4 regions of the Paenibacillus sp. GQ49 genome follow, and region 2 is predicted to be linked to each of the others. Evidence: riboswitches for the same ligand, from Rfam matches in the RefSeq annotation. Region 2 holds a riboswitch; each other region holds the start of a gene.

Region 1 (7,940 bases), on a different contig from region 2:
TGCCGGTTGCACTTGAACATTATGGCAAAGATTATAGCCAAGGCGGAACGCTGATCTTCGCTCAATTTGCCGGATTCCTGGGTGGTGTATTGTTATCTCCATGGCTGAACAGACGCTTTGGTAAACGGGGAGGCCTGTTAATCGCCACAGCACTGCTCTGTATCGCAGAATTAGCCTATATGCTGCTGCCACCATGGGGCTGGATGTACGTCATCGCACCCGCAGCCGGCTTTGGATTCGGAATGGTTGAAGCTGTTATTGGAACCATTATCATTGCGGCAATCAAAGACAATACAGCCGTTGCCATGAGTCGACTGGAAGTGTTATTCGGGATTGGGGCGATGGTCATGCCGCTCATTGCCAGCGGTCTGATTGCTGCCGGATACTGGCGTCTCTCCTTTCTCGTTGTTGCGATCTGCGCAGCGCTGACCTTTGTTTTCTGGGCAAAAGGATCATTTGGTGAACTTGATAGGTTTCTGGAGCGACATAGTTCAAATCACACTTCCGTAAATACGCACTCTGCTGGGACATCAGGTGAGATGCATCCCGCATCTGCAAGTACATCCAGTCCAACCTATCGTGGCCGTAACAGAACTCTTCTGGTATTATTCGTCCTGTTCTTCTTCCTATATGTTGGAACAGAGATGAGTCTTGCGAACTTCATGCCAGCGATTCTGATTGAGAAAATGAACATGAAGGAAGCCGGAGCAGCGCTTAGCGTCACCTGTTTCTGGATTGCCATGTCTGTCGGACGACTCTTCGCCGGGTATATCGCAGAGAAATTTCAATACCGAGTCTATGTCCTGTACAGTTGTCTTGCTTCTGTTCTCTTATTAATGGTATTTCCATTTACAAACCAAATCTGGTCTGCGTTTCTCATCATCTTGCTGCTTGGACTTGCGATGTCAGGCATTTTCTCCATTGCCCTTGTCTTCGCCAGTAAACTGCTGCCCGGAACAGAAGAATCCACACCCAGCATTTTGATTGCCTCAGGTGGGGTTGGCGGTGCCATTCTGCCTTTGACTACGGGATGGAGTCTTGATCATCTGGCGGTTAATCAGTCTGCATGGATGCTTGCGATCTTTGCAGTTGGCCTGCTTGTCATTAGCGTAATCACGTATCAATGGCAGAACAAACATATAGTGAATTCTGCGAATTAACAGTTCTGTGTTGATCCAGTCCTGAGGATTAGAAATACCTATTAAAGAGATTGAGATGTCCACCGCCATAACCTGACGGTGGACATTTTTTTGTAGCGTTACTTTGTATAAAGAACCTAGCACACGTTATTTATCTGCATTTTAGGATATTTGAAATCTAACGAATCCTAGAGACGTTATTATAGATAATTATCTCAAATTCAAGGTCTCGTTGCAGTTTTTTATCATAATAACCCGCTGAGATTCGTTAGATTTTTTATTCCCTAAAAATTGGCCTAATAAGATGTTCTCGATTCGTTAGCGCTGTAATCGTGGTGGAAAGTATCCTATCTTTGCCTCAGATCACCTTTCATTACAGGTAAGAATACGATCTATTCATTTGCACACGATTGCCCAGGAAATACTTAGGGCCAGCCGAATCACACACTTTTGTTAACGACAGGCATTACGGGCCCGTTATCCTTGATGAATTTACCGAATACATATCGGACGAGCGGTCCCAGAATGATTAACTGATATGGAAGCGCAAGGCTGAAGTTACGAGCAATGGTATGGAGATACGTACGGAGTACGGATGACCCACTTAATTGATCAGCGAGATATGCTGAAACCATCCCATACAAGGACATGATCAGAACCATGCCAATCACCATAAAAAATGACATAACGAGCACACCCAAACTCTACATAAGTGAACATTTCGTGAACAATTATGATTTTTCCAATTTAAAATTGGATTTGACAACCATGTAGTACAGCCCTATGATATCCCTTAAAATGGTAGAAACATTCACTACATAAGGAGGTTTTTGATTGTGAGTTTTCAAAAGCGCATTGACCACGTCGGCATTGCCGTTCGTGATCTGGAGACCACGCTGCGTTTCTACACGGAGATCGTTGGTCTTGAATTGAAAGACCGGGTAACCCACACCAACGGCGTCATTCAGCTCGCCTTTCTTGGCTTCAATGGAAGTAACGAGACTGAGATTGAGTTAATTCAAGGATACAGCGACAAGCTGCCTTCCGAAGGTACGGTGCACCATTTTGCGATCCACGTGGATGATCTTGATTCTGAGTACAAACGCATTCAATCCACCGAAGCCGAATTTATCGATGGAGAGATTATCACACTGCCTAACGGTTACCGCTATTTCTTCATCTATGGACCTGAAAAGGAATGGATTGAGTTCTTCCAGCGCTAAGAAATGGAGTTGATTTATGAACATTTTAATTACCGGCGCAGCCGGAAAAATTGGACGTGACTTGTCCCAACACTTGTCAGAGGCATTTCACCTGAGACTAACGGATTTAAATATCGACAGACTGCATACGTATCAAGGGACCGGCCATGAGATCATCACACTGGATGTGACAGACCCCGAAGCCTGTCAGCATGCTTGCGAAGGCATGGATGTGGTTGTACATCTGGCTGGAGATCCTTCCCCGAATGCCGGATTTTATGAATCGTTGTTGGACATCAATATCAAAGGTACATTTAATGTATTCCGTGCAGCTAAAGACCAAAGTGTACGAAGAGTCATTCTTGCAAGCAGTGCACAGACGATTGAGGGGTATCCCATTGATGCTCAAGTCTATCCGGACATGCCAACACGTCCACGGAATTTGTACGGGGTTAGCAAATGTTTTGGAGAATCGCTCGCTTCCTATTTTGCGTATACCGAAGGTTTACAAAGTGTTGCGGTACGTATAGGTGCATATGATGATTTTCAACCGGACGGACCAGTGCTGGAGGCAAGGGATATGAGCGCGTATATTAGTCCAGCTGACTTGTGTGATTTGATGTTCAAAGCAATTACAACTACCGATCTGGAACCCTTCACCATACTGCATGGGATCTCGAATAATCGGTTTAAACGATTAAATCTGGAAACCACTCAGAAACAGGTAGGTTATGACCCAAAATCCGATGCTTTTGCACTCAGTCAGATTGCCTTATATGATTCCCCACGATAATTATTGAAAATAACACATCTAAACAGGCTGATATACATATGTATAACGGCCTGTTTGATAAGTTCATACGTGTCCCCATCCAGTTCCTGACTGGACACGTTCCACCCGCTGGCCTATAATTACACCTAGTAATGCCCGTAACTTCATAGTTTCCCAGGGGAGTCGGAATTGGCCGGCTGAGAGTGTATCCCACCAAGATACTAACCCTTAGACCTGATCTGGATCATGCCAGCGTAGGAATCGGAGTATATCGAAATGGCACAGCCCTATGGCTGAACGCCACCTCTCTAACGCCTGCACGCGTCCCGGAATACGGGACGCTTTTTTAATGTTCTTTTATATAGCCAGAGAGCTAAAAAAGTGACGTTATCCAGATCTCAACTGGTATAAATCTTTCGATTTATGCAAGATGATTGGATATGAAGCCAAGGAGTACCCCGTGCCAATCGGCCGGACATACCGAAGGAGAGAACCACAGATGAAATGGCGTAAAACGATGGGATTGTTGCTCTTATGCGTGCTTATGGTGACTGTAGCCGCATGTGGTGGCAAAGAAGCTGCCCCAGCTGGGCAGAACGGCAACACAAATACGGAAAGCAGCAACGAAGGTAACACTGCCGCCCTGAAAGATATTAAAGTGGTGCTCGACTGGACACCAAATACGAATCACACAGGCCTGTATGCAGCTGTAGATCAAGGTTTTTACAAGGCCGAAGGCTTGAACGTGGAGATTGTACAACCAGGTGCCGGTGGCGCAGATACAATGGTTGCCTCGAATGAAGTGCCTTTTGGCGTAAGTTATCAGGAGAGTGTAACTCAAGCCCGAACACAGGGTGTTCCATTGGTCTCCATCGCAGCAGTTATTCAGCATAATACATCCGGGTTCGCTGCTCCGGCAGATCGGAATATCAAGTCACCGAAAGACTTTGAAGGCAAAACCTATGGCGGTTGGGGTTCCCCAGTCGAAGAAGCCGTGATGCAATCCATTATGGAAGGCGACGGAGCCGATGTATCGAAAGTGAAAAACATTAACATGGGTGACGCTGACTTTTTCACCGCAGTGAAACGGGATATTGATTTCGCGTGGATTTTCTACGCCTGGACGGGTATTGAAGCCGAACTGCGCGGGGAACCGATCAACATGTTATATGTGAAGGATTATTCAGATGCATTGGATTACTACACACCTGTCCTCGTAACCAACGAGCAAACGATCCAAAACGACCCTGAGTTGGTGAAAGCATTCCTGAAAGCCACTTCCGAAGGGTATCAATATGCGATTGATCATCCCGAAGACGCAGCGAATATTCTGATCAAGGCCGTACCGGATCTGGATAAAGACCTGGTACTGGCAAGCCAGAAATGGCTTAGTCCGAAATACACGGATGATGCCCCTCGCTGGGGTGAGCAAAAGCAGGAAGTATGGCAGAACTACACGGACTGGATGTTTAGCAAAAAACTGCTCGATGAACAGATCGATGTGAGCAAGGCATATACGAACGAGTTTTTACCCCAATAAAATTCTCATATAAAACGAACTTGATATTTACATGAGGACGGAGAGGACAGAAATAACGTGAAAAAGCGAAGCGCTCGCCTTTATCACCGGATTTTCCCTTAGAGAAAGGGAATCAAAAAAATCTGGGGATAACAGCGATTGGAGGGTTATTCTGTCATCGAAGTGGCAAGTGTAACAGTCATTAGTTCAATTTATATATTTTCGAAAGGAGCCGTGATCTCTCATGGCAAGCACACTACTTAGCATTCAGGTTATTCCGAAAACGCCAAATGGCGAGAACTCTTATCCTTACGTAGATCGCGCCATTGAAGTTATTCAGCAATCCGGCCTGAAATATCAGGTGAACGCGCTCGACACCACGATGGAGGGGGAACTAGAGGAACTGCTGGAAGTTGTCCGTAAAATGCACGAGGTACTTGTGGAGGCTGGCAGCCCAAGCATCATCTCCCAGATAAAAATCGCCCATAGCCCTAATGGGTTCAGCATGAATACCCTGACGGAGAAGTATCGCTAATGCCTGCCTATTTCAAAAGTGTATGGCCGCCCTTTGTGGCGGTTATTCTCTTTATAGCGATATGGCAGGGAGCCGTCTCTTTCTTCCATATTGAGAAATGGATGCTGCCTGCACCGTCCGACATCGCCCGCGAAGCGGCAACCCAGGCCGAACGACTTGGCATGCATGCCTCCGCAACCATTCAGTTAACGCTGATCGGATTCGCCGCTGGAACAGCGGTTGGATTACTGATTGCGATGGTGCTACATTTAGTCCCTTTTCTCAAGTCAGCCCTGTATCCTTTACTTATTCTTAGTCAAAATATCCCAACCATTGCGCTCGCACCGCTCCTGTTAATCTGGTTTGGATTCGGGCTGTTGCCAAAGCTGATTACCATCATCCTCGTCTGTTTCTTCCCCGTTGCAGTGGCGGCCATGGACGGCTTGACCCGTACAGATGCAGCGATGATGAACTATATGCGCATGGCTGGTGCGAAACGTCACCAGATCTTCTGGAAGCTGGAGCTTCCCCATGCGCTACCATCCGTGTTCTCCGGTGTCAAAATCGCCGCTACCTATAGCGTGATGGGCGCCATCATCGCCGAATGGATTGGTGCAGACAAGGGTATTGGTTATTATATGATGCTGCAAAAGTCGGCTTATCGCACCGATCGCCTATTCGTGGCGATCATGATTATTGTCGCGCTCAGCTTGCTGCTCTTCCTGTTCATTGCCCTACTGGAGAAGCTGCTCGTGCGCTGGCGGCCACAGAAGCGGTAGTAAAGCATGTAATCTGTATATTAGGAAGTGATGACCATATGAATCGGCAACAGGACGAACAAGTCCAGCCTGGACGAGGAGCACACGCAATGGAGCCAAAGCATGGTGAAAAGCTTCACCCGGCTACCCCTGATCGACCTGCTAATACGACTCCTGCTCCGGTTCCACCTGCACTGGACGTTGTTAATGTTCATGCATCATTCCGTGAAAGGCGGAGCAGGTTACCGGTTCTGAACGGCCTGTCCCTGACTGTGGAGCAAGGCGAGTTTGTCGCTATCGTTGGGCCTTCTGGCTGTGGCAAAAGCACCCTGTTCCACATCATCGGCGGTCTGCTGAAGCCACAGGAAGGCCAAGTGCTTATGAACGGTCAGAATGTAACGGGACAGCGTGGCAAGATTAGTTATATGCCTCAACAGCCTGCTCTTTTCCCATGGCGTACCATTGAAGATAATGTACTACTTGCTGGTGAAGTAGCTTCAAGCGCTCCTCCTCGGGCTGAAGCTCTTGCGGAAGCTCGTAAGTGGTTAAGCAGCGTGGGTCTTGCCGGGTTTGAGCAAGCATACCCTCATATGCTGTCTGGCGGAATGCAGCAGCGTGCTGCATTTCTGCGTGCCCTGCTCAGTCCGCAGGAACTCATGCTACTGGACGAACCTTTCAGCGCGCTGGATGCACTGACACGTAGCGACATGCAGCGCTGGCTGCTCGATATCTGGGAACAGAACCGCCGCTCGGTGCTGTTCATCACCCACAATATCGAAGAAGCATTGCTGCTTGCGGATCGGGTCTATGTGTTATCCAACCGACCTGCAACAGTGTTGCACGAGGTACATGTTCCTTTTGATCGCCCAAGACGAGAAGAAATTACGGAGGAATCCGCTTTTCTGGAGCGTAAACGGCAGATTGCACAGTGGATGCGAGAAGAACAGCAGAAAGCCCGCCTATCATAATAGCGCGGGTTTTTAAGTTATTATTTTCCTTTAATGGGTGATCCGCCACAAGAAATTCTGCGTAACATAGTTAGAATATAAATGAACACAAGGAGGAATTCCCTCGTGCATTCTCAAGCTTTTGCACCATTAATTGATGCTCACATTCACTTCGATCAGTATACCCCTGACGAACAACGCGAGATGCTGTTATCTTTCCCGTCTCAGCAAGTCGAGGCAGTCATTGCCGTGTCCATGAATCTCGCTTCTGCCCAGGCCAATCTGGAGCTTGCAAAACAACATCCACGTAACATCTATCCGACCTTCGGTTTCCATCCGGAACAGGAACTGCCGTCCGTTGCAGAAATGGACCTATTCTTCCAATGGATTGAGAAGCATATGGGACAAGCCATAGCCATAGGAGAAGTTGGTCTTCCCTATTACAACCGTCTGGAGGCTGAGCAGGCAGGACAGCACTTCGATCAGAGCGAGTATATCGAACTGCTCGAACGTTTCATCCAGCTCGCCAAAAAGCACAACAAACCACTTGTCCTTCATGCGGTATACGAAGATGCGGATATCGTCTGTGATCTACTGGAGCAGTATCAGTTCCGACGTGCTCATTTCCACTGGTTCAAAGGTTCTCGCGAAACCGTGAGGCGCATGGCGGACAACGGTTATTTCATTTCCTTCACGTCGGATATTCGGTATGAAGAAGAGATTCATGAACTCGCCCGGCAATATCCATCAGAACAAGTGATGGCCGAGACCGACGGACCTTGGCCCTTCGAAGGACCATTTCAGGGACGAATGACACACCCGGCCATGACCAGACAGGTCATCCAGGCATGGAGTGAAATCACCGGCATGGGAACCGAGCGGGCCGCCCGTCTCTTTTATCAGAACACAAAGCGTTTCTATGGCTTAACTTAATTACAATCAGGTAGTAGCAAGCACACTCGCTTGTCCTGCCAGCACAGCACAAAGAAGCCAGTCGGCTTCGCTACCCGACTGACTTCTAATTTACTATATATATCAGTTGAACTAACCAGTTACACAAGAACGTAGAGAACAGAAATAACCTGAGGA
Region 2 (7,940 bases):
CGCAGAAGAATTCATCAAGGTACAAGATGAAATTACAGCGATTTATGCGGAGATGGCCACCACATCGGATATGGATTCCCTGATGGAAAAGCTTCAATTGGCTTTGGATGCCTTCGAAGCGATGGATGGGGACAATTTCGAAAAAAACATCAATAAACAGTTAAACCTTGCCAACCTCATGAAGCTCAAAGATCTTAGTATATCCGCCATAAGTGGCGGGGAATTCAAACTTATTCAAGTGATGAAGGAAATGCTGAATCGTCCAGACTTCATGATTATGGACGAACCCGATGTATTTCTAGACTTCGAAAACCTGAACGCGCTTAAAAAATTGATTAACTCCCACAAGGGAATGCTGCTGGTCGTTACACACAACCGGTATCTGTTGAATCATTGTTTCAACAAAATCATACATCTTGAAAACACGGAGCTCCAGGAGTTTGACGGGCGATATATCGATTATAACTTCTCACTGCTTCAGTCTAAGATCGAACTGCAAGAAATCGCAGTTGCTGAAGCTGAAGAAATTGAGAGATATGATCACATCATCGACAATCTTAGAGAGATCGCCACGTATAATTCGGAAGCCTCCAGAGGCAGAGCGTTAAAAGCCAGAGTCAAGTTTCAAGAGAGATTGGAAGCACGTCGAATAAAAGAGCCATTTGTCGATATCAAACAGCCGAATATCCGTTTTGGGATCGATAAGGAAATGGAAGATACCGTTGTGGTTAACGTCAATAACTATAACGTTTCCTTTGACGAATTGCTTTTGGAAAATGTGAACTTTGAGATCAAATCAACAGATAAAGTAGCCCTGATCGGTCCTAACGGTACCGGGAAAACGACATTACTTCGAGAAATCTTTAAAAACAATCAGGATTCCATTGAAATAAATACTGATGTTAAAGTGGCCTATTTATCTCAGGTTCAAGGCGAAATGCTAAAAGATTCGAATACCATCCTGAATGAATTCATTGATTCCGGGTTTCAAACGTATGATGAAATTAGATCGTATCTTCCAAACTATGGCTTTGAAGGAGAAATCCTTGATCAAAAGATTGAATCGTTATCTGGCGGAGAAAAAAACATGCTTCAATTGGCTAAAGTTTCTGCCAGTCAGGCCAACGTATTGCTCCTGGATGAACCGACAAGCCATTTAGACATCTATACACAAATTGCATTGGAGAAAGCCATTGAGGACTACAAAGGTGCGATTATCATGATTTCTCATGATTTCTATTCGGTTGTCAATGGTATGGATTATGTTTTAATTATCGAGGACAAAACGATCAGTAAAATGAGTATAGAAGAATTCAGACAGATGATTTATACGAGTCATTTTGATGAAAACTATCTAGAAAATGAACAAAAGAAAAAATCTGTTGAAATGAAAATTGAATTGGCTTTAAAAGATACTAATTTTGAACTTGCAAAAAGTTTGGTTGATGAGCTAGAAAAGCTGATTAAGTTGCTTTAGACAAGGTGAATATTCCATAAATCTAAATCCCCCTGTATGTGGATTAATCCGCATACAGGGGGATTTACTTCTAGAAACAGCTAAACGAGCTGATTCGCTGCAGATCAATGCCGGTGTATAGCCAGAAGAAGCCATTCCAACGGAAGCCAGCCACCGAATTTCTACCTACAAATACCGGGTACATCCAGAAGCCGGGACCACGATCCGGCCAAATATATGTGTAGCGAAACAGACAGCCGGATATGGCTCTTGGATCTACCGCATATAACGAAGCGGGTTGCTGTGGAATGAATGATGGTGGCGGCCCTGTAGGTGCCTGCACGCCTTGTGGTCCGCCGCCTCCACCCCCGGGGAACGATGGCGGACCAGGAAATCCGCCGGGTCCTCCTGGTCCTCCGGGACCCCCAGGTCCGCCGAACCCTCCACCAGGTCCAAAAGGAGGTAAAAATGTCATATCACATCACTCCTGTTCATTAGTCTAATGTATTGTATGTAGGCAAGTGAGAAGGGGAATGGGTGGAAGCCTATAGAAGGCTGCTAATAATCAAGTCGAATCAAGCAATTTAAATTGCAGAAAAATGTCGAATAACGTGATTGTTAACTAATGTATTATAACGAATTGAATATTAGCAGTGTTTGGCTATTACTGGTAAAGCAGGCACGACCAAAATGATTTTGCATTTTCCTTATGTGAGTAGGGGAAGGCATATCGTTTTGGTCTTTTTTATATCCAAATTCAGAAATGAGGCAAAGATATGGATTATCGCAAGTTGTGGGCCAAAGCAAAAATAGAGTTGGATTTCCAGTTTCCTAAACCCATACGAGATTACCAATTGATAACTTTTTATTATAATTATTGGAAATTTGTTATATGTAAGCGCTATCCAAAGAACTATAATCTATTTATCTGGATGTTAATCCGTTCAGAAATACTTAGACCAAATCAAGAGGAGGAATTGTATGAAACGGTTAGGTCAATGGAATATAACAGCCTTGGTTCTTGTGCTGGTACTCGCCATGCTTCCATTTTCGAATGTCTCACATGCAGCCAAGGCAGTTACGGAAGTGGAGGGAAGTCATTTGAGCACAAACTTTGAAGACGGTACACTTCAAGGATGGACTCCACGTGTCGGTAGTGAAAATCTGACAGTGACACAGCAGGAAGCACACGAAGGTCAGTCCAGTATGCTGGTCGCCAACCGTGAGCGTTCCTATCATGGACCAATGTTATCCATGAAGGATCTGCTTAAGCGTAACCAAGAGTACGAAATTGCGACATATGTAAGACTTACTCAGCAGCCCAACACGGATCAAACATTACAGCTCACCACATATAAAAAAACAACTGCCGAAAGCTGGAACCCGATCGGTAGCGTGAAGATTGCCAAAGCAGAATGGAATACATGGCACAAGATCACCGGAAAGTTTCAGTATAGCGATGATCCCACTGAATTGAAATTGTTCATCGAAACACCCTACATCTCTGAAGATAGCGTAGATACGTTATCGTTCTATGTGGATGATGTATCATTTACTCTGGCCGAGCAACTGGAGATTGAAGAAGGTATTCGGTCTCTTGCGGATCTGTATCAAGATGATTTCCCCACTGGTGCAGCGGTGTATCGCTGGCAATTGGAAGGCGCATATGGAAAACTGCTCACAAAACACTTTAACAGCTTGACCGCAACCTATGAGATGAAACCGAAGTACATGTCTCCTTCCGAAGGTGTTTATGAGTTCGAGGCAGCCGATCAATATGTTCAGTTCGCCGAGGAGCATGGTATGGGCGTACGCGCACATGCGTTGTTGTGGCATATTGATGCAGCAGAGTGGATGTTCAAGGATCCTCAGGGTAACCCTGCCAGTCGAGAATTACTACTTGCCCGGATTCAGGATTACGTTGAAACCGTCATGACCCGATACAAAGGTAAGATCTATGCCTGGGATGTGGTAAACGAGGCGATTGCGGATAGCAATGGTGATGCCAACGGTTTACGTAAAAGTCCCTTTTATGAACTAATCGGTCCGGATTACATTGAGAAAACCTATGAATTCGCTCGTGCAGCCGATCCGAATGCCAAATTATATTACAACGAATACTTCACGGAAGTCCCTGAGAAAAGAGAGCATATGTATCAGTTGGTCAAAAGACTGAAAGAAAAAGGGCTCATCGATGGTGTGGGTTTGCAATCCCACTATAACCTGGAATCCCCGCCCATCGAGGAAATTGAAAAAACGATCAACATGTTCGCCGAACTTGGATTGGATATTCAGATCACGGAACTGGATGTGGATAGCGGAATTCCATTTGGTGAAGAGATGTCGGATGAAGTTGCTGTAAAACAGGCGTATCGATATAAGGAACTGTTGGATTTGTACAAAAAACACAAAGACCACATTTCTTCAGTTACCTTATGGGGACTCCAAGATGAGAAGTCTTACAACAACCAGGCTATGCTGTTTGATTCAGCCCTGAAGGCCAAAAAAGCATACTGGGGACTCGTGGATGAATCCAGCTTGCCTGTGTTGACGCAGAGAGCCGTATCACTTTCGGGTAAACCGGATATCAAAAAACAGTCACAAGATCCGCTCTGGAACAAAGCGGTGTCCACTACACTGGAGGGCGACTCTTCGGGATCAGCCAGTTTCCGCACCTTATGGGATCATAGTAACCTGTATATCCTTGTCGATGTTCAGGATGCGAAGGCAGATGTGAATGACAAAGTAGAACTCTTTGTTGATCTCAATAATGGCAAGACCACCTCATATGAAGCAGATGACCGACATGTAATCATTAAGCGGTCGGGCAAAGCTGAGGGCGCGGAGCAGCATTCATATGGTGTACGCGAGACAAAAGCCGGATATCAGGTTGAATTGTCCATTCCGTGGGGTGGTATCCAAGTCGGATCAGAATATGAAGCCGGATTGGATATCCGTGTGACTGATGGCGGTTCAAGTGGGACACAGCCTTATAAACCACTGTACTGGAATGATCGAACACAATCTCAGGAACAGGATACAAGCAAATACGGCGTGATTCAGCTTGCCCCTATGCCTAAATCTGCACAAGCTGTGCAAGGGATTGTTCAGATTGATGGGAAGAAAGACACATCATGGAATAAGGCTGCACCATTTGAAGTAAAACGGTTGAACCAGAGCGAAGGTGCAGAGGCAGTGGCTCGCGCAATGTGGTCAGGTGAGTATCTATATCTGCTGATCGATGTCACTGATCCAAACATCATCACAGATAGTATCAACCCATGGGATCAGGATTCGGTTGAGATTTTCCTGGACGAGAATCACCAGCGCACACCGTATTTTCAATATGATGATGCCCAGTTCAGAATCAGTGCAGACAATGTCGGAACCTTTGCAGGCAGTGCTTCACCCGGACGCCTTGTAAGTGCTGTGAAGAAAACGAATAAAGGATACCTCGTAGAAGCCAGAATCCAGTTGAATTCACTGACGTCAAAGGCTGGAAATGTCCTCGGTTTCGAGCTTCAAATTAACGACAATCAGGGCGGAAGTAAGCAGAGCGTAGCTAAATGGAATGATACGACCAATGAAAGTTGGAGGAACACTTCCCAATACGGAATACTCACTTTTGTCGAAAAAAACAAACTCGGGCATTAAATCCTTTGCAGTAATAGCAAGAATAGAAATCATCATAACAGTGGATAAAACTCAACCATTGTTATGATGGTTTTCATTGTTTAAATACGTCACCGAAGCTGTTGAGGGGCGATAAATCTGCCTTGACTATATTTAACAGCCCTTGATATACTAAATGAATGTTATTTTTTCTTTTATGCGGATAAGAAAGTAATTAACTACATACAACCGTTTGCGAGGGAGCCTTAACCGGCTGAGAGGGTGTTAAACCGACCTTACCTGATTTGGATCATGCCAACGTAGGGATGCAACGATGAAACACTGTACTTGGGTAGCTCATGCGAACCCTCTTGTTTTAGTGTATTTGTCTGCGAAACATCCTATGGATGTTTCGTTTTTTTGTTTTTAAATACGTACATTATGAATTGGAGGAACATATGTTGACTATTTCAGAGAGACTATATCGGGCGGCGCAGCCTGTGTGGAAGGAATGTCTTGAGCATCCCTTTGTGAAAGGAATCGGAGATGGTTCCTTACCGGTTGAACAATTTCGTTATTATTTGTTGCAAGACTACTTGTACCTGTTCGATTATGCCCGCGTATTTGCACTGGGTATCGTCAAGTCGCACGACCCCAAATTGATGCAGTTTTTTAGTGAAAATGTAGATAACATCCTGAATGGTGAAATGAAAATTCATCGATCTTATATGGAGCGATTAGGAATTACAGAGGATCATGTTTTCCAGGTAAAACCTGCCCTGAAAAATGCAGCCTATACTAACTATATGCTCTCTGTTTCCCATGCGGGTGGCATAGCAGAAGTACTTGTATCCATTCTGGCCTGCTCATGGAGCTATGCAGAGATTGGTCAAGTCCTTGCTCAAAAGCCAGGTGCAGCTGATCATCCTTTTTATGGAGAGTGGATCACAGGATATGCTTCCTCTGAATACAACAGCAACAATCAATCCCTAGTGACGTTAACGGATAAGCTATTAGAAGGCTGTAGCGAGGGAACATACCAACGGATGGAAGATATTTTCGTGATGTGCAGTCGCTTTGAGCTTGATTTTTGGGAGATGTCATGGAGGATGGAGCCTTGAGTTCACTGGTAGTTAATTCAATTAGAGAGCACCGTCCATAAACAGTAAGAGGACATTAAAGCTCGTATTACACTAAGTGCAGAAAGTATACAGGGGTAGTCTCAGGATGGAAAATAAGTAGATTTAAGTAAAGGAACGCTTGTATAAGCGTGTTTCGTGACGATGCCAAAAAAAGGGCGGAGTGTATCCGCCTTTTTTCATTGTTGAAATTCTTGACACAGGAACATTTTGTTCTTTGAAGTCTCTGGCTAAAATCAAAAAGGGTGTCAGGACGGAATGTTCATAGCAGTCTGAATGTTTTTCAGATCAAGCTGAATTTGCTCTGCAATATGGTAAGGGTGGTATAAGCCATGCTGCACCATGTAATTTGATATCTTTTCATGAGAGTCTATAGCTTCATCGAGCTGTTTCATCAAAATTTGTTTGATTTCGGGGGTGGCACATTCGGTCACAGCCATGGCGTAGTTTCTGACGCTGCTCTTGGCGTTCATCAAAAAATCCATTGCGATGACGTCATCGGTCAGGGTATTAAGACCAGTCATATGTTCTAATATTGGGTTCATTTTTTTATCTCCTATACAGTCGCTTTAGACAGCACTCCACCGAGCTCTTGAAGCTGCTGTTGTGATAATGTCGCATCTTGTTGCAAAATTTGCTTGAGCTCCGGGTCGGTTACCAGAGCTTGCATGGTCATGGATTTAGTCATGCAAACCGTCTTGAACGCAGCTATTTCATGCACCTCGAGCATCTCATGCAAAGCGTAAGTGGAATCCATTCAGATTGTCCTCCCGTGTATCTATTCATATTTAAGGCTTTAAGATGACTTTAATGCAATCGTCCGTTTTTGTATCGAACACTTCATAGCCCCGCTTGGCCTCGCTGAGCGGAATGACGTGCGTAACAATGTCGCCAGGGTCCACTTTGCCAGATGTAACCAACTCGTACATATATGGCATGTAGTGAATGACCGGAGCTTGTCCGGAACGGATGTTCACGTTTCGCTGCATGATGTCACCAAGCGGGAATCCGTTATAACGTCCGCCGTATACCCCAGTGACTTGAATGGTGCCACCTTTGCGGACAGCCTGAGATGCAATGATAAATGCGCTCATGGTGCCGCCTTGCAGTTTCATACCGCTGGCTAGAAATTCAAGATCGCTCATCTTGCCGTCCATTCCTACCGCATCAATCACGACATCGGCGCCGCCTTTGGTCATTTCCTTGAGAGTGTTCCCAATATTCTTATCCTGTTCGAAGTTTACGATTTCCACATTGTTTGTTCGCTTCGCATGCTTTAAGCGGTAATCGACATAGTCGACGGCTATGACCCGCTTAGCTCCTTTCAGCCAGCAGAACTTCTGGGCCAGGAGTCCGACCGGGCCGCAGCCGAGCACGATGACCGTATCTCCATTCTTAACGCCGGCGTTATCTACGCTCCAGAATGCCGTCGTCATGGCATCGGCGATCAAGCTTAGCTTTTCGTCCGGTTGTTCGCAGTTTTCAGGGATCTTAAAGTGGGTAAAATTGGCAAATGGGACCCGTAAATACTCGGCTTGCCCGCCGGGATATCCGCCGGTCGTTCCGGAGTAGCCGAAATATGCGCCCATATCCCCGTGCTCGTTGGAATTGTCACATTGGCTTTCCAACTGATTTTTGCAAAAAAAGCATTCTCCGCATGCGATGTTAAACGGTATGATTACGCGGTCGCCTTTTTTTACCTTGGTCACGCCAGGGCCCACTTCTTCTACGAT
Region 3 (7,940 bases), on a different contig from region 2:
ACCTAAGGTACGTTATGGATATCTGGATCAGCACACAAAGCTTACCCCAGGCAAAACTATTCGTGACGTTCTTAAGGATGCATTCCTTCCGTTGCTTGAATTAGAAAAAGAAATGATGAATATTACGGACCAGATGGCAGATGCAGATCCAGACAAGCTGGAGCAGTTGCTGGAAGAGATGGGCGATATTCAGGAACAACTGGAACAGGGCGACTTTTATCTGATTGACGTAAAAGTGGAAGAGATGGCCAATGGACTTGGTTTGTCCGCAATTGGTCTTGATCGAGATGTCGCAGCTCTAAGTGGTGGACAACGTACCAAGGTGCTTCTTGCCAAGCTTCTGCTCGAGAAACCTACAGCTCTTTTGCTGGATGAGCCGACCAACTATCTGGATGTAGAACACATTGAATGGTTGTCACGTTACCTGAAGGACTACCCGCACGCGTTTCTCTTAATCTCCCATGACACGGAATTCATGAATGAAGTCGTAAATGTCATTTATCATTTGGAATTTGCCAAATTAACGAGATATGCAGCGAACTATAACAAGTTCCTCGAGATGGCTGATATGAATAAAGCCCAGCATATTGATGCGTACGAGAAGCAGCAAGAGTACATCAAGAAGCAGGAAGATTTCATTCAGCGTAACAAGGCACGTGCTTCAACTTCAGGTCGAGCGAAGAGCCGGGAGAAACAGCTGGACAGAATTGAACGTATTGATCGTCCAGATGAAGCGGCCAAACCAACATTCAAATTCAAGGATGCCCGTGCGAGTAGCAAAACGGTCTTTGAGGGCATTGATTTTGAAATTGGATATACGTATCCTTTGCTGCCTAAGATGACAATGACAATTGAACGTGGTGAGAAAATTGCCATCGTAGGTTGTAATGGTGTGGGTAAATCGACGCTGTTGAAAACCATCCTGGGAAAAATATCTCCACTCAGTGGAAAGACCTTTTTGGGAGATTATCTCGAAACGGCCTATTTTGAGCAGGAAGTTCGTGCTGGGAATATCACGCCGATTGAGGACGTCTGGAATGAGTTTTCACATTTGACCCAAAACGAAGTCCGGGGTCATCTCGCTCGCTGTGGGTTGAAAAACGAGCACATTACCCGTCCGCTTAACATGCTGAGTGGTGGAGAGCAAGCCAAGGTTCGTTTATGCAAACTCTTGATGCGTGAAAGCAACTGGATTCTATTCGATGAGCCGACAAACCATCTGGATGTCACAGCTAAAGCGGAGTTGCAGCGTGCTTTGCAAGAATTCAAGGGAACGGTGTTACTGGTATCTCATGAACCTGATTTTTACGAGGGTTGGGTCACCAAAACATGGAATGTCGAAGAATGGTCTGAGAAAAACTAGACGATTTAAGACAATGTTTAACAGAAATGACAGTGACAAAAAAATCCGTCTATGGTAACATAAGCTACAACTTCATATGAACACTAGGGGGGCCGCACGATGCGGCTGAGATGGAAGAATGCGATTCCGGACCCTTTGCACCTGATCTGGATCATACCAGCGTAGGGAAGTGGCGAGCGCGTTTCAGTGAATGACAGCAAACGGCAATTCGAAAGGATTTCAACCGTCTGCTTAACGAATTGAAACATGCAGTTGCGTGTATAACGTTATGGCTATAAGGTCTATAGCTTTATTGCACGAAATGAACTGTATGTATCAGTCAGTCATCTGGTCCTATAATTAATACGCAGCCACTCCCCTACGGGAGTGGCTTTTTTGTGTTTTCATAGCATTCATGCCTGGAAGGAGATGAACAGTACGGTATTTTCTCATGAACATGTACACGGATCATTTGAACTGCATGTTGTATCTACGGGTTCAGGGGATCAGGCATCTTTTGTAAAAGCTGCAAAGGACGTTTGGCCATGGGTGGACTATATTCACATACGAGAAAAACAACTCACATGGCAAGACAAGATCGGTTGGGCTGAAAGTCTGCGCAGCATTGGCGTTCCATCTTGCCGGATCGTCATCAATGGTTCAGAGCTGCCTTCACAGAATGACATCTATGGCGGTGTACATTGGGGGCAAGATGCGATACGAAACTATAACCCTGCTGTTATACGCAATGTGCAACGCCTTCGTCTGGGTGTATCTGTTCATTCAATCGATGAGGCAAAAATCGCTGAAGAACGGGGAGCCGATTACCTATTCTTTGGGCATGTCTTCTCAACCAACAGTAAGCCTGATCTTGAACCAAGAGGATTATATGCTCTGGCTGAAGTGTGCTCTGGTGTCTCCATTCCTGTCATGGCGATTGGGGGCATCGAACCGGGAAACATTCACGCTATTCGCTCTGCAGGCGCACAGGGAGTCGCTGTGATCTCGAATGTATGGGCGAGCGATTCCCCGGATCAGGCGGCTGCATTATTAAGGCAGGCTATCGTTGATACATAAAGTCTGAGCCGCTGAATCAAGGAGATGAGCTGATGAAGAAGATCATTACTGATAGACCGGATAAGGTTCATGCAGAAACGATTATTGTAGGCGGAGGGGTTGTTGGTTGTGCCATTGCATATGAACTTGCTTCCCGTGGACAGGATGTGCTGTTGCTGGAGCGTTCGGTGATTGCAGGAGGCACTTCTTGCGCAGCAGCTGGAATGCTGGCGGCCGACAGTGAGGATTTTGCTCATCCTTTGATGGCTAAGCTTGCCAGGCAGAGTAGACAGTTACTTACCGAGCAACAGGTGCTAATGGCTACACTCAGTGAGGTAGAGACTGGTCTGCAACGCCAGGGATTCCTAACTCCTTTTCGTTCATACAGTGAATTAAGTAGTTATAAGGACAATCGGAAGTCTGCGTTGTCTACTTCTGCTGATGAGGTGTGGTGGGATCGTTCCGTTGTGCAACAGGAGGCATCATGGCTTAACAGAGATACGTATGGAGCCTATTACAGACCTTACGAGAGTGAAATTCTCCCAGTCCACCTAACGAAGGCATACGCCGAATCCGCTCAAGCAATGGGAGCACGGGTTATGGAGGACATACAGGATATACGTGTGCAAGCAAACGAACACGGTGTGCAGGGAATCACCACATCGATCGGTGAGATGAGATGCAAACATGTCATTATAGCGGCTGGATTACAGAGTGAAGAGTTGATGAGACATGTGAATCTGAGCTTGCCTGTGTGGTCGGTAAAAGGTGAAATAGCCGCCGTTCAGTTCTCAGATGAACATGCAGGGTACAGACCTGACAGAACGGTGTATGCAGAGGATATCTATATTGTTCCCAAAGCCAATGGAGAAGTTTGGCTCGGGGCAACCAGTCTGCCAGGCAGAACGGATCTGAACGTTTCTGTACAGGGTGTTCAGAAGCTGTTAACAGCGGCTACCCACTGGGTGCCTGGGATGAAAGAAGCACAATTTATACGAGCGTGGGCAGGCGTAAGACCGGCAACTCCCGATGGACTGCCTTATATAGGTGCTTGCAAGAGTATACCCGGGCTGTTCGCCGCCTTTGGGCATTACCGCAACGGTATCTTGCTTAGTGCGATAACAGGCAGGCTTATCGCTGAGTTGCTCGCTGGCAAAAGCTCAGAAGAACTCGGAATTGAGGAGCTGAGCCCTGAGCGATTGAATAGAAAGGGAGTGGTGCAGTGAATATCATCGTTAATGGTCAACGGATGGAGATTGAAGAAAGATTGAATCGTGTGGATAAATTGCTCCAATCTTTTGACCTGCAAGTTAAGACTGTAGTTGTTGAGCTGAACAAGCATATCTTAACGCGTGAGTATCATGAGTCAACGGCATTAAGAGAAGGCGATCGAATTGAGATTGTACATTTTGTAGGAGGCGGTTGATGATGTTGAACATTGGTAAATATACGTTTGAGTCCAGATTGTTGCTCGGAACAGGCAAGTTTTCGGATCTGAAAGTGCAAAGTCAGGCTGTGGAAGCATCTGAAACGGAAGTTTTAACCTTTGCTGTTCGTCGTCTGAATCTGGAGGAACGCAACCAGAAGCATTTCCTGGATACGTTGGATCTGGACAAATACACTCTTCTTCCGAATACGGCTGGGGCTTCCACTGCGGAAGAGGCGGTGCGAATTGCCGAGCTTGCGCGGGCTTCAGGACTTTGTGATATGATAAAAGTCGAAGTCATCGGAGATGGAATTACGTTACTCCCAGATCCGATTGAAACGTACACGGCCTGCGAAATTTTGCTTGAAAAGGGCTTCACGGTATTGCCTTACATTTCAGATGATGTCATTCTGGCCAAAAGGCTGCAATTGCTTGGCGTACATGCTGTAATGCCTGGCGCTTCTCCCATCGGAGCGGGCAGAGGCATCATCAATCCCTATAACCTTGAGATCATCATTGAGCAGGCCGTTGTACCTGTAATTGTAGATGCAGGGTTGCGCTCCCCAAAAGATGCTGCTTATGCGATGGAACTTGGTGCCGATGGCGTGTTGTTAAATACAGCCGTATCCGGATCAGGGGATCCAGTGAGCATGGCTAAAGCGATGCGATTGGGGGTAGAAGCGGGTAGATTGGCATATGAGGCAGGCATGATTCCCATAAAGCGTTATGCAGCAGCCAGTAGTCCGGTGGAAGGAATGGTTCATACATGACAGATCAATTAACATCCTCAGAACAGGCCGATCGTTATTCCAGACAGGAACGTTACGCGCCACTTGGCAAGGAAGGCCAGGCCAGATTGAGTGACAGCCGAGTTTTAATTGTAGGCGCTGGCGCACTCGGAACAGGAATTGCAGAAACGTTAGTTCGTTCAGGAGTCGGACACCTAACGATTGTGGATCGTGATTATGTGGAGTGGAGTAACCTGCAGCGACAGCAATTATATGTAGAACAGGACGCGTTTGAGCGGATGCCGAAGGCGATGGCAGCGGAAAAACGTTTATCTGCCATTAATTCCACGGTTCATGTGGAAGGGAAAGTGTTGGACGTCAGAGTAGATGAGTTGGAAGAACTCGTTCAGCATACAGACTTGATCATGGATGCAACGGATAATTTTGATACCCGACTACTCATTAACGATATCGCACAGAAACACCGTATTCCCTGGATTTATGGAGGATGCGTAGGTAGTTACGGCATCACTTATACGTTTATGCCTGGAGAAACGCCATGTTTAAATTGTTTGCTGGGTGAAGTTCCTCTGGGTGGAGATACCTGTGATACGTCTGGCATCATACCTCAAGCGGTACAGATGGTAACGGCAAATCAGACAGCAGAAGCGATGAAGTTACTTAGTGGCAATGCAAATGCATTGAGACGTAAGTTATTGTCATTTGACGTGTGGAGGAACGAATACATATCCATCAATGTGGATGGTGCGAAAAAGCAAGACTGTTCTTCCTGCGGCACTTCGGCAACGTATCCATATCTTTCTGCGTCCAATCTGGAGAAAACCGATGTGTTGTGTGGCAGGGACACCGTTCAGATCCGACCTGCACGGCGCATGAATCTGGATCTTCAACAAACAGCGGAACGTCTGGATAGACTTCAAGAAGGAAAAGTGGAATCCAATCCGTTTCTGGTTTCTTTTACAACAGGGGTCTACAGAATGGTCATTTTCCAAGATGGACGTGTCCTCGTACACGGAACAAAAGACACAGCTGAAGCACGTACGCTCGTCCATCGCTACTTTGGTTAAAGCACGAAAGAAGCAAAGTCTGTTCCCTTGAGGGAATGGACTTTTTCATTTTACGGCATGCTATCTGTACCAACCATTGCTGCGAGCAGTGGGGATAGAGACAGGCCGGGTGAAAAAGAGTGAAAACAGCAATTTTGCTGATTGGAGCAGGAGAGCAGGTCAGCCTTATTCAGGATGTTTTATGTAGCGAAGGGTATGAGGTGAAACGAATGGAGTGGTCCGAACTAAACCAATCCGTCGAGCCTTCGTTGCTGCATATTAACCTAATCATCCTGGTAGACCGGGAAGAGGGGAAGAAGAATTGTGGTCAGAATCAGAAATTAGAGTTAAAACGATGGATAGATAAAGGTCAGGTTATACCTCTACTGGTTATTACTTCAAATGCATCTCCTCAGTTCATCGTGGAATGGCTGGATTACGGAGCTAATGACGTGATGGAGGAACCTATCCACTTGACCGTGATGCTTGCCAGAATACGAAACTTATTGCGTGTTTTTGCGAATGCAACACCAGAGGGCGAAGAAGTAATTGTAGTTCATGATCTTAAAGTGAATTTGCGTTCAAGACGGGTAAATCGTGCGGGGGAATACCTAACATTAACACCAAAAGAGTACGAATTGCTGGAATTCCTGGCCCTGCATGTGAATGAAGCATGTACCCGGAGTGATATTTTGCGGGAAGTATGGGGATATGAGTATGCGATGGATACCAACGTTGTGGATGTGTATATCAAACATTTGAGGGTTAAGGTGGATAAGGGAAGAAGTGTGAAACTGATTCATACTGTGCGTGGGATCGGTTATATGCTGCATGATAAAAATTAGATTACGAAGTTAGTTCCATGAAACACCAGTTTAGAGTGTGGCAAAAAGAGGGTAAAAATAAAAGACCGGATAGTAACCTCCGGTCCTTACTGATTAGCTATGATGTGATTCTAAAGTACACGACGAGCTTTAACATACGTTCTCTTCCAAGTACCAGAATCCAGATCAGAGAGGGTTACGCCTGGAGATCCATACGTATGCAGAATCTTACCATTTCCCGCATAAACGCCTACGTGAGTGACATTGGAACCGGTAGAACGGCTACCACTGGAGAAGAATACCAGATCTCCGACACGCAGATTAGCTTTAGACACAGCTTTACCTTCTTTGGATTGTTTCACGGAAGTGCGCGGCAAATCTACACCATACTTTTTGAAAATATATTTCATAAAAGAAGAGCAGTCAAAAACCTTGGTTGTTGAAGTTGAAGCACCAAATTTATATGGAGTTCCAGTGAATTTTTTGCCATAGTTAACAATTTGTTGACCTGTGGATACAGAAGCAGTTGCTGCCTGTGCAACAGGTGCGTTAGTCATTAGTACAGCTCCAAAACCTAGTGTAGCGCACAACCCGACGGTTACGGCCTTTTGGACAAAGATGTTTGTTTTCATGTTAGTTAGTACCTCCAAAATTCGTTTTCGTTAAGTTGCTAGAGCGAGTATAACAGCTTTGTAACAGCCTATAAATTGGATAGAGGAGTGTAATCCCTTGCGCCACAATGGTTTGGGTATGTTTATTAAAATATGATTAAAAATGTCAAAAAATTAATCGTTGACGGATGAAGAATTAAGATGAAACAACAAAGACCCTTGAATATCAAGGGTCTTTGTTATGTGTGAATCTATTTTATTCATTGAATCACTGGTTACAAAAACGTAATAAATAACTATGGAGCATGCAAATAGATTCAATCTTTGCTCTGAATAATCAGTAATAAGCCGCTATCAATAGTGACTGTACCGGAGGAGCTTAAGAGCTTGTTGCTTACACCCAAGGATTGTCCCATGCGAATGGTGGCTTGATCTAGCGGATACATAAAACCATCTAGAGTTATTCCTGCAACTTCATGAGTCAAGGGGAGCAGAGAAACATATTTATAGTCACGGTGCTCAACCACAGCTTTGGATGTGGTCAGTGTCATGTAATTGTGCTTGTCCTGAATGGCACAGGAGATATGATGCTGCATCGCGCGAACCATAATATGTACATTGGCGAGTGTGTGATCCATACGTGTACCTGTAGCACCTAACATTAAGATGTGAGAAGGTTCGTAATCTAGCGCTGTCTCAAAAGCCATTTCTGTATCAGTAAGATCCTTATGAACAGGGTCACATGTAATGAACCGAATGCTATTGTTACTTACAATAATACGTTCCTTTTCATTAATGGAGTCGAAGTCACCAACTGCAATGTGTGGCTGAATGCCGTGTTCAATTAAAAATAATGCACCGCGATCGGCCGCGATGATCATATCAT
Region 4 (7,940 bases), on a different contig from region 2:
AAATACTTAAGCCTGCAACCGGTGCTCCAGCTACATCCTTGATGTGGCCACCGAATCCTGTAAGTTTGATTGCACCACTTTGGCTTCCTGCAAAATGTGTTTTATTAACATCTGACTCCACAGTGATGTACAGTGTAGCTCCATAGCTATCAATAGCATCAAAAGTAAATTCGCCATTGCGGTACTGCAAGTTATTCAATTGTTGTTCTGCCCCATCAAAATAGGCACGAACTATGAAATCATTTGCAGTCAGTTCAGAAACATCCAAACCCTCAGAAAAATTCAACTTTGCACTTCCATTTGTAACTTGAATCCCTTTGAGTGTCGGATAGACTGTTCCTTCGTTATAGACTGCAACGGTTACTGGAACATTGATTTCGAAGTTTCCGTATTTGGCTTTTACCACTGTCGTACCGTTGCTTTTAGCTTGAATCTTTCCTGAGTCAACAATGGCAATAGCGCTATTCTCAACATCCCATTTTGCAAAGGAAGTGATATCTTTCTTCGCTGGGGAAGCGATTCCCGTGAATACGATCTGACGGGTCGAATCAATTGCCGACAACTCTGTTACTTGAGGAGCGTAAACTACACTAGTGACTGTAGGATCTGCCTCAATAGTTGGGAGTTGACTAAGTTGACTGAAATCGATGCCTTCTGCATTGACCAGAGCCGAGGATAACGTTCCAGCTCCAGAAAATTGTACAATTGCATTTAATATAGCGCGATTCACTACAGCACCATGGTTAATTTTAAACACGGTGTTCAATGCATCTTGGAACACTTCGAGATTACCAATGGTGGAGTTATCTCCAAATTCCACTGAAACTTGCTCTGCATGAACCATTACAGAGTCGAAGCTTCCACTGAGCACTACCGAAGAATTATGGGGAATCGACTCTGCTATTTCAATCGGTCCGACTTCACCTGTGGAGCCATTCTGTACGATTGCACCAGATCTAATCTCAATCTGCTGAACATCACTTCCACCTTCAAGGACCAAACGAATACTGCCGTCCGCTTTGTCAACAATCACTGTTGCAAGAACCGAGTCCACTGCATGAATACTATTTGGTCCTCCGCCTTGAATCTCAGTAGTTCCCGTGACATTAACATTATCAAGAGTCACGTCACCATTTCCTACGGACTCAAGTATCTTCAGCTTACCATTTATTTTGGTGTTTTTTAGAACGACACCTTGAGAACTGATGGTTACATTTCCAGTTACATTACCAAGAGTATATGTACCTGGAGCAGAGAGATTATTACTAGGGACTTGTTCCCCGCCTCCACTATTTCCACCATTGTTACCACCGTTCCCATTATCTCCGGAGCTGCTACCGCTATTTCCCTTACTGTTACCTTCAGAAGGTTTTGTTGTTTCAGGTTTTACTTCATTTGAATCTTCAGTTTCAATCTCTGTCTTGGTAGGAGCCATGTAACTATCATATGTAGACTTATTTATCACAAACTCATATGCAAGTCTAGCTAGCGCCTGTCGATCTGCTATGCCTGATGGATTAAATTTTACTGTTCCATCTTTTTGGACTAATCCTTTGATAAAACCAGATTGATAGGCTAGTGTTACAGAATCTTTCGCCCAGTTGGATACTTGACCCAAATCTGAGAGTTGTGGTTTGGATGTTTGACTCGTTAGATCTTGATTATCCCAACCAAAGGCTCTAACAAAAAATACAGCCAACTCTTCTCTTGTCACATTTTTATTAGGCGAGAAGCTATCTTTGGAGGTACCTTGAGCAATTCCAGATTTGACAAGTGCACCTACATATCCGGCATACCATTGATCTTCCTTTACATCTCTGAATTGACTTGCTTCGACATTATCAGGCTTTAAATTAAGCGCACCGACCATAATTTTTGCTAATTGAGCTCGTGTTACCGAATCGGAAGGTTTAAATGTCCCATCAGTAAATCCTGTGAGTATTCCTTGTTCTACTAATTTGGTTATTTCCGTTTTGGCATACGAATTATCAATATCAGTAAAAGAAGTTTTAGATGTAGCCACTTCTGCCGATACAGATAAATTAATAGATAACATAGACACAATCAGCGACGTAGAAAGCATTAACGATAGTTTGTGATTAAACTTTTTCCATTTTGAATTCAAAACTAAAACACACTCCTCAGTAGGCTTCTGGTAGGTAATTTCACTAATATATGAATCTTTAGAACTAATACACATCCTAATCAAAAGGATAATAATACCATGTAAATTTATAAAAACAAGATTAATAGACTATGATTTTACAAAAAAGTTGTTATCCTGAATTGATTTCAATTCTTATTATCTAAATAATTTCGCAATAAAGACAAAACGAACCTACCGAAACAAATATTTTCGGTAGGTTCGTTTTTAAGTAAATTTATATATTCTAGGCTCCAAATCTCTGACGATAACCGCACTTTCGACACAACTCTTCTACAGCTTCGCGTTTGGAGAAGCCATATACCAGATTGTTCGCTCGCTCACCCTCAATAATCTCCGAGAATGACTTCTCGTGCACATTACCCAGGTTAATCACACCCTCGCCATCGAGACAGCATGGAACCACCGTTCCATCCACAAGCACAGCTGCCTGACTACGTAATGCATGGCAAAAACCTTTGCCGTCATCTTCAGGTGCATCCAGACTTGGCCACTGGAACTCATGGTCCTGATTCAGGTATACATTTGGGGCAATTTTGACCCCACTGCCTGGAACTACTTTTTCCTCAATACGGAAGTCCAGATTGAACTCACGTTCCAATACTTCAAGGGTCTCCCGATTTCGATTCATCTGAGCATTTGTGAAGTTATCCTGTGTCAGATTCCACAGCCGGAATGAGATGATGACATTGTGCTTAACGGCCTCGTGTACAAAGGACAAAATATGACGCAGGTAACCGTCACGGTCTGTTGAACCTTCATGCCCATCGAAGCTGTGCAGGGAGAAATTCATCTGCCGCAGCGCCGGTTTGCCAAGCAATTTATGCTGAGTCTTGGGCAAGAGTGTACCATTCGTTGTAATGTTCACCTTGAGTCCCTTCTCATGTGCAGAATCAAGCAACAGATCTATTTTGGGATGCAACAAGGGTTCGCCTTTAACATGTAGATAAATATGATTGGTGTGTGGTTTAACTTGTTCCAGTATATTGTTGAAGACTTCAGGGTCAATGAATCCTTTGGCACGCTGCGTCTGTGGACAGAAGCTGCAAGCCAGATTGCAGATACTCGTGATCTCAATATATACTTTTTTGAACGTTTTCAACTTGAGTCCCCATTCTGCCTAGGAGGGCGAACAATCCCACCTGCATTTTGTGATCCGGCCTATACGGGCCATCCCTATTATATCGGGTTCATGAGCTGAGGTAAATTGTTCGGTTGTTCGGGTCTGACTCCAAGTTCATCTCAAGAATTCCATCATGCTGCCTCTTTACAGTTCATGTTCAAGTGATATATGCTGAACACACAACTGCATATCTTGAACTTTTGCACTAGGGGAGCCTTGCGGCTGAGACGAATATGACTATTCGGACCCTTTGAACCTGATCTGGATCATACCAGCGGAGGGAAGTGGAGCGGCCTTTTAGTAAGCGGAATTTTATCATGTATATGTGAAGATAAACTGCGGATCTAACTTACAGACCCACTCATTTCTCCGGAAATGAGTGGGTCTTTTTTGTTTCTTTTGGCAGAGTACAAGATGCCGTTGTTATTCCAGCAGTCTGACATCAAGGGGGTGAGGATCAGATGGATAACCATGTAACCATTCACAACATAAGCTTTGCTTTTCCCGAAAAAAAGGATTCCCCCGTGCTCTCCAATGTCTCGCTTCAGGTTCAACAAGGAGAATTTGTCTCGCTCATCGGCTCCAGCGGATCAGGTAAAAGCACGCTCTTCAAGCTGCTCGCAGGCTTGCATGAGCCAACCGTTGGCACCATCGATATAGCTGATGTACCGCAAGGACAAAGGCTCGGACGAGTCGCTTATATGCCGCAGAAAGATCTGCTGTTATCCTGGCGAACCGTCATGGAGAACTGCATGCTGCATGCCGAGCTTGCACCAGGCCGACAGGACTGGGACAAGTTACGGGCAAACATCCTAGCTGGGTTGGCAAGGTTCGGCCTGTCAGGTTATGAGCAGGCCTATCCAGATGAGTTATCCGGCGGCATGCGGCAGCGAGTGGCATTGCTTCGTACCTTGCTTACAGGCGGGCAGCTCATGTTGCTGGATGAACCCTTCGGTGCACTCGATGCCTTAACCAAACGAGAAATGCATCGCTGGTTGCTGGAGCTGTGGGAGGACTTTGGCCAAACCGTGTTGTTCATTACACATGACATTGAAGAAGCCCTGCTGTTAAGTGACCGTATCATTCTGTTAACTCCAGGGGGGCAAGGTCAGAAGTTGCGTGAGGTGACGGTTCCTTTACCACGCCCAAGGCATTCGGACATGATCTACGAACCGGCTCTCGTGCAGATGAGGCAACAACTGGAGGAACAATTACATGCAAAATGATAGAGCTGAGGTTAGCGTTTGGACGTGGTGTTCAAAGTGGCTCTCTAGGTCGTTTTCCCAATATGGTCTGTTCATTATGCTCATGTTCTTATTACTGGCGATCTGGGAAGTGATTGTGCGTATGGGATGGGTGCCCTCCTTTATCATTCCTGCACCCACGGCCATCGTAAGCTCACTGGTTGAGCATCGCCGTCTGCTGTTGACCATCCATCTGCCTGCTACCTTTATGGAGATTGTTGTTGGTTTTGTCTTGTCCATAGTGACTGGAATTACGCTGGCAACAGGCATGCATATGAACCGATCGATTGAAAAGGCCTTGTATCCCTTCATCGTGATCAGTCAAACCATACCGCTGATTGCCTTGTCTCCCGTATTTATCTTGTGGTTTGGTTACACGTTGTGGAGCAAAGTCGCGGTGGTATTCTTAATCTCATTCTTCCCCATTGTGGTCAGTACCTACGATGGACTCCGCCAAGGCGATCCGGAACAGCGTGAACTGCTGCTCACCATGGGCGCCAGCAAGTGGGATATTTTTCGCAAACTCCAGGTTCCACTGGCACTTCCCTCTTTTTTCTCGGGGCTAAAGATGTCTGTGGTGTACTGTGTGGTTGGGGCGACGATTGGCGAATGGCTTGGTGGCAGCAAAGGTCTCGGATACTTCAGCCGCCGTATGTCCAGCAACATGAACACGGATGCGATGTTTGCCGCCATTTTGCTGTTATCCCTGCTTGGAATCGTTTTGTTTGCACTGATTGCCTGGCTGGAGAAACGGTTTAGCATACGGCGTCATCGTCATGGAGGCAACAGAAAAGTTGGATAATACTTAGATAGAAATTTGATGTAAATACAAGAGTTACAATCTTCAAAACATACCTTGTGCACAAATTCAGCAGCATCTTCAATCAGTTCACTGTCACATTATCGTTAACATGCTGCTGTCCATTTTCTACAAATCAAAACGATGAAATGAGGAACTTCATTTATGAATAACAAAGGTATATACTCCCTGCTTCCCATCATGCTCATTAGCCTTTTCCTGATCATTAGCGGATGCAGCACCACGAATACCAGCAAAAACACGCCAACAACAGACTCTGCAACCCATGCACAACAAACAGACAAGCCTGCAACCGAACCAGCATCAGACGCCAAAGATAAACTGTCCATCATGCTCGACTGGTACCCGAACGCAGTACACTCCTTCATCTATGTGGCTCAGGAAAAAGGGTACTTCGCAGACCAGGGTCTGGATGTCGAAATTCAAATGCCTGCGGATACCAATGATTCACTCAAACTTGTTGCTGCCGGTAAAATTGATCTGGCCCTAAGCTACCAGCCCCAAATTTTGCTCGCGCGTGGCGAGAACATTCCTGTACGTTCCATTGCTGCTGTTGTTCGCCACCCGCTTGTGCATCTGTTGACCGAAGCAAATGGCAACGTGAGCTTACCCAAAGATCTTGAAGGAAAAACTGTCGGTTATTCCTCGATTCCGCTGTATGAAGCGATGGTTCGTACGATGATCAGCCACGATGGTGGCAATCCCGACAACATGAATCTGGTTGACGTTGGGTTCGATCTGATTCCTTCGCTGGCTTCCGGACAGGCGGATGCGATTATGGGTGGTTTTATTAACCATGAACAATTGATTTTGGAGAAAGAAGGACATGCCATGAAATCGATTAACCCCGTCGATTATGGCGTGCCTGATTATTATGAATTGGTCATGACTGCGAGTGAAGCTGGCATTGAAGCGAAAAAAGACCAACTTACCCGGTTCGTCAAAGCGATCCAGGAAGGACAAAAATATGTGACTGAGCATCCAGAAGAAGCCTTGAGTATTCTGCTCGCTCATGAGAATGAAACATCTCCGCTTGACCCGGAGATCGAAACCAAAAGCCTGGCTATTCTACTGCCACTCATGAATGAAGATGGTCAACCGTTTGGTCGGCAGGAAATGGAATCGTGGGAGAATGTACGTGCATGGCTCGTTGAACAGGATTTGATTCCTGAATCGGTGAAAGCCGAGGATGCTTTTATTAATCTGCAAGGAGAGTAAGTAAAGGAGTGAAAGGTGAATGAAGACAAGAGGAGATATAGATCAAAATGATTCAATTTGTCTATATCCATTTACAAAAATCCATTTTTAGTGAGTTATGAAATTGATTTATATTTTACGTTTCTGCTTCTACCGCTTTTAATGCCTCTCGTTGTCATTACACTCTGCGCCCCAACTCAACAAGGAGACTCATATCCTATTATTCTGCTGAGTGACTCCAGATATCGGACTTCCGCCGATGGGGTTACTTCAAAACAAGGAGGAGATTATATGTCTTATTTGGAACGTGTTCGTGCACAAAATCCGCTGGTACACAATATCACTAACCTTGTCGTGGCTCCCTTCACAGCCAATGGTCTGCTTGCACTAGGTGCGTCCCCTTTTATGGCCTATGCTCATGAAGAGGTCGCTGATGTCGCCAAGATGTCAGGAGCTGTAGTACTCAACATTGGTACTCTCGATGACAAAGTCGTTCAGGCGATCCGTCTGGCAGGCCAATCGGCTAATGCGCATCACGTGCCTGTGGTGCTTGATCCGGTTGGAGCTGGCGCAACCACATATCGCACGGAAACCGTGCAGATGCTCGTTCGTGAACTTCGTCTCACAGTACTGCGCGGCAATGTGGCGGAGGTCGCCAATGTCATCGGTGAGAGTTGGAGTATTAAAGGTGTGGACGCAGGATCAGGTGAGGGCGACCGAATCGGCATTGCGGAGCGGGCAGCGCATAAACTTGGCTGTGTCGTGGTCATTACCGGAAAAGAAGATATCATTACTGATGGACAATCCACATTCCTCACGAGTAATGGTCATGCCCTGCTCACTCAGGTCACAGGTGCTGGCTGTCTGCTCAGTTCGGTGATTGGTGCTTTTACAGCCATAGCGGAATCAGGAGCCGATCTTCTAGGCAGTGTTGTTGAAGCGCTCGCGTTTTATGGTGTAGCAGCTGAACTGGCGGCAGAGCGGACAGCTCATCAGGGGCCGGGCAGCTTCCAGATTGAATTGTTGAATCAACTGGCACAAGTAACACCAGACCTCTTGGCAGGATGCGCACAGATCCGTCAGATCCGTGGAGGTGCAGTATGAGTATTGCTCAAGCGCTAACCATTGCAGGCTCCGATAACGGGGGCGGCGCAGGCATTCAGGCTGATCTGAAAACATTCCAAGAACTTGGTGTATACGGCATGACCGTTATCACCGCTATTGCTGCCCAAAATACAACAGGTGTGCAGGGCGTTTTTCCCATCCCTTACGATGGCATTGCCCAGCAATTGGACTCGACCGGCGAAGACTTTCAACCAACCGCAACGAAGACCGGCATGTTATATAGTGCCGAGATTATTCGTCTAGTGGCTGAGAAATGGCAGCAATATC

The links. Region 2 has a riboswitch for thiamine pyrophosphate ahead of tenA (thiaminase II). Riboswitches for the same ligand answer to the same signal wherever they lie in the genome.
Region 1: linked by a shared signal. The riboswitch ahead of AC6CIF_RS20115 (ABC transporter substrate-binding protein) and the one ahead of tenA (thiaminase II) in region 2 are both predicted to bind thiamine pyrophosphate.
Region 3: linked by a shared signal. The riboswitch ahead of AC6CIF_RS17090 (thiamine phosphate synthase) and the one ahead of tenA (thiaminase II) in region 2 are both predicted to bind thiamine pyrophosphate.
Region 4: linked by a shared signal. The riboswitch ahead of AC6CIF_RS29290 (ABC transporter ATP-binding protein) and the one ahead of tenA (thiaminase II) in region 2 are both predicted to bind thiamine pyrophosphate.

What each region holds. Positions count from the first base shown of each region.
Region 1 is NZ_JCAXEL010000012.1:75,360-83,299, forward strand. Features, by position in the region: gene AC6CIF_RS20095 (MFS transporter) at 1-1,160, shown strand, start outside; gene AC6CIF_RS20100 (DUF2798 domain-containing protein) at 1,580-1,825, opposite strand; gene AC6CIF_RS20105 (VOC family protein) at 1,976-2,362, shown strand; gene AC6CIF_RS20110 (NAD-dependent epimerase/dehydratase family protein) at 2,379-3,134, shown strand; TPP riboswitch at 3,280-3,392, shown strand; gene AC6CIF_RS20115 (ABC transporter substrate-binding protein) at 3,613-4,653, shown strand; gene AC6CIF_RS20120 (thiamine-binding protein) at 4,877-5,167, shown strand; gene AC6CIF_RS20125 (ABC transporter permease) at 5,167-5,925, shown strand; gene AC6CIF_RS20130 (ABC transporter ATP-binding protein) at 5,964-6,872, shown strand; gene AC6CIF_RS20135 (TatD family hydrolase) at 6,954-7,784, shown strand.
Region 2 is NZ_JCAXEL010000005.1:232,825-240,764, forward strand. Features, by position in the region: gene AC6CIF_RS12290 (ABC-F family ATP-binding cassette domain-containing protein) at 1-1,477, shown strand, start outside; gene AC6CIF_RS12295 (hypothetical protein) at 1,548-1,931, opposite strand; gene AC6CIF_RS12300 (endo-1,4-beta-xylanase) at 2,438-5,110, shown strand; TPP riboswitch at 5,316-5,413, shown strand; gene tenA (thiaminase II) at 5,527-6,189, shown strand; gene AC6CIF_RS12310 (spore coat protein) at 6,456-6,752, opposite strand; gene AC6CIF_RS12315 (hypothetical protein) at 6,764-6,964, opposite strand; gene AC6CIF_RS12320 (zinc-dependent alcohol dehydrogenase) at 6,996-7,940, opposite strand, start outside.
Region 3 is NZ_JCAXEL010000009.1:65,963-73,902, reverse strand. Features, by position in the region: gene AC6CIF_RS17095 (ABC-F family ATP-binding cassette domain-containing protein) at 1-1,363, shown strand, start outside; TPP riboswitch at 1,439-1,548, shown strand; gene AC6CIF_RS17090 (thiamine phosphate synthase) at 1,739-2,419, shown strand; gene thiO (glycine oxidase ThiO) at 2,452-3,624, shown strand; gene thiS (sulfur carrier protein ThiS) at 3,621-3,824, shown strand; gene AC6CIF_RS17075 (thiazole synthase) at 3,827-4,594, shown strand; gene AC6CIF_RS17070 (ThiF family adenylyltransferase) at 4,591-5,640, shown strand; gene AC6CIF_RS17065 (winged helix-turn-helix domain-containing protein) at 5,760-6,464, shown strand; gene AC6CIF_RS17060 (C40 family peptidase) at 6,575-7,075, opposite strand; gene AC6CIF_RS17055 (thiamine diphosphokinase) at 7,372-7,940, opposite strand, start outside.
Region 4 is NZ_JCAXEL010000027.1:72,755-80,694, forward strand. Features, by position in the region: gene AC6CIF_RS29280 (S-layer homology domain-containing protein) at 1-2,125, opposite strand, end outside; gene AC6CIF_RS29285 (radical SAM/SPASM domain-containing protein) at 2,391-3,266, opposite strand; TPP riboswitch at 3,485-3,587, shown strand; gene AC6CIF_RS29290 (ABC transporter ATP-binding protein) at 3,749-4,513, shown strand; gene AC6CIF_RS29295 (ABC transporter permease) at 4,503-5,333, shown strand; gene AC6CIF_RS29300 (ABC transporter substrate-binding protein) at 5,496-6,569, shown strand; gene thiM (hydroxyethylthiazole kinase) at 6,840-7,652, shown strand; gene thiD (bifunctional hydroxymethylpyrimidine kinase/phosphomethylpyrimidine kinase) at 7,649-7,940, shown strand, end outside.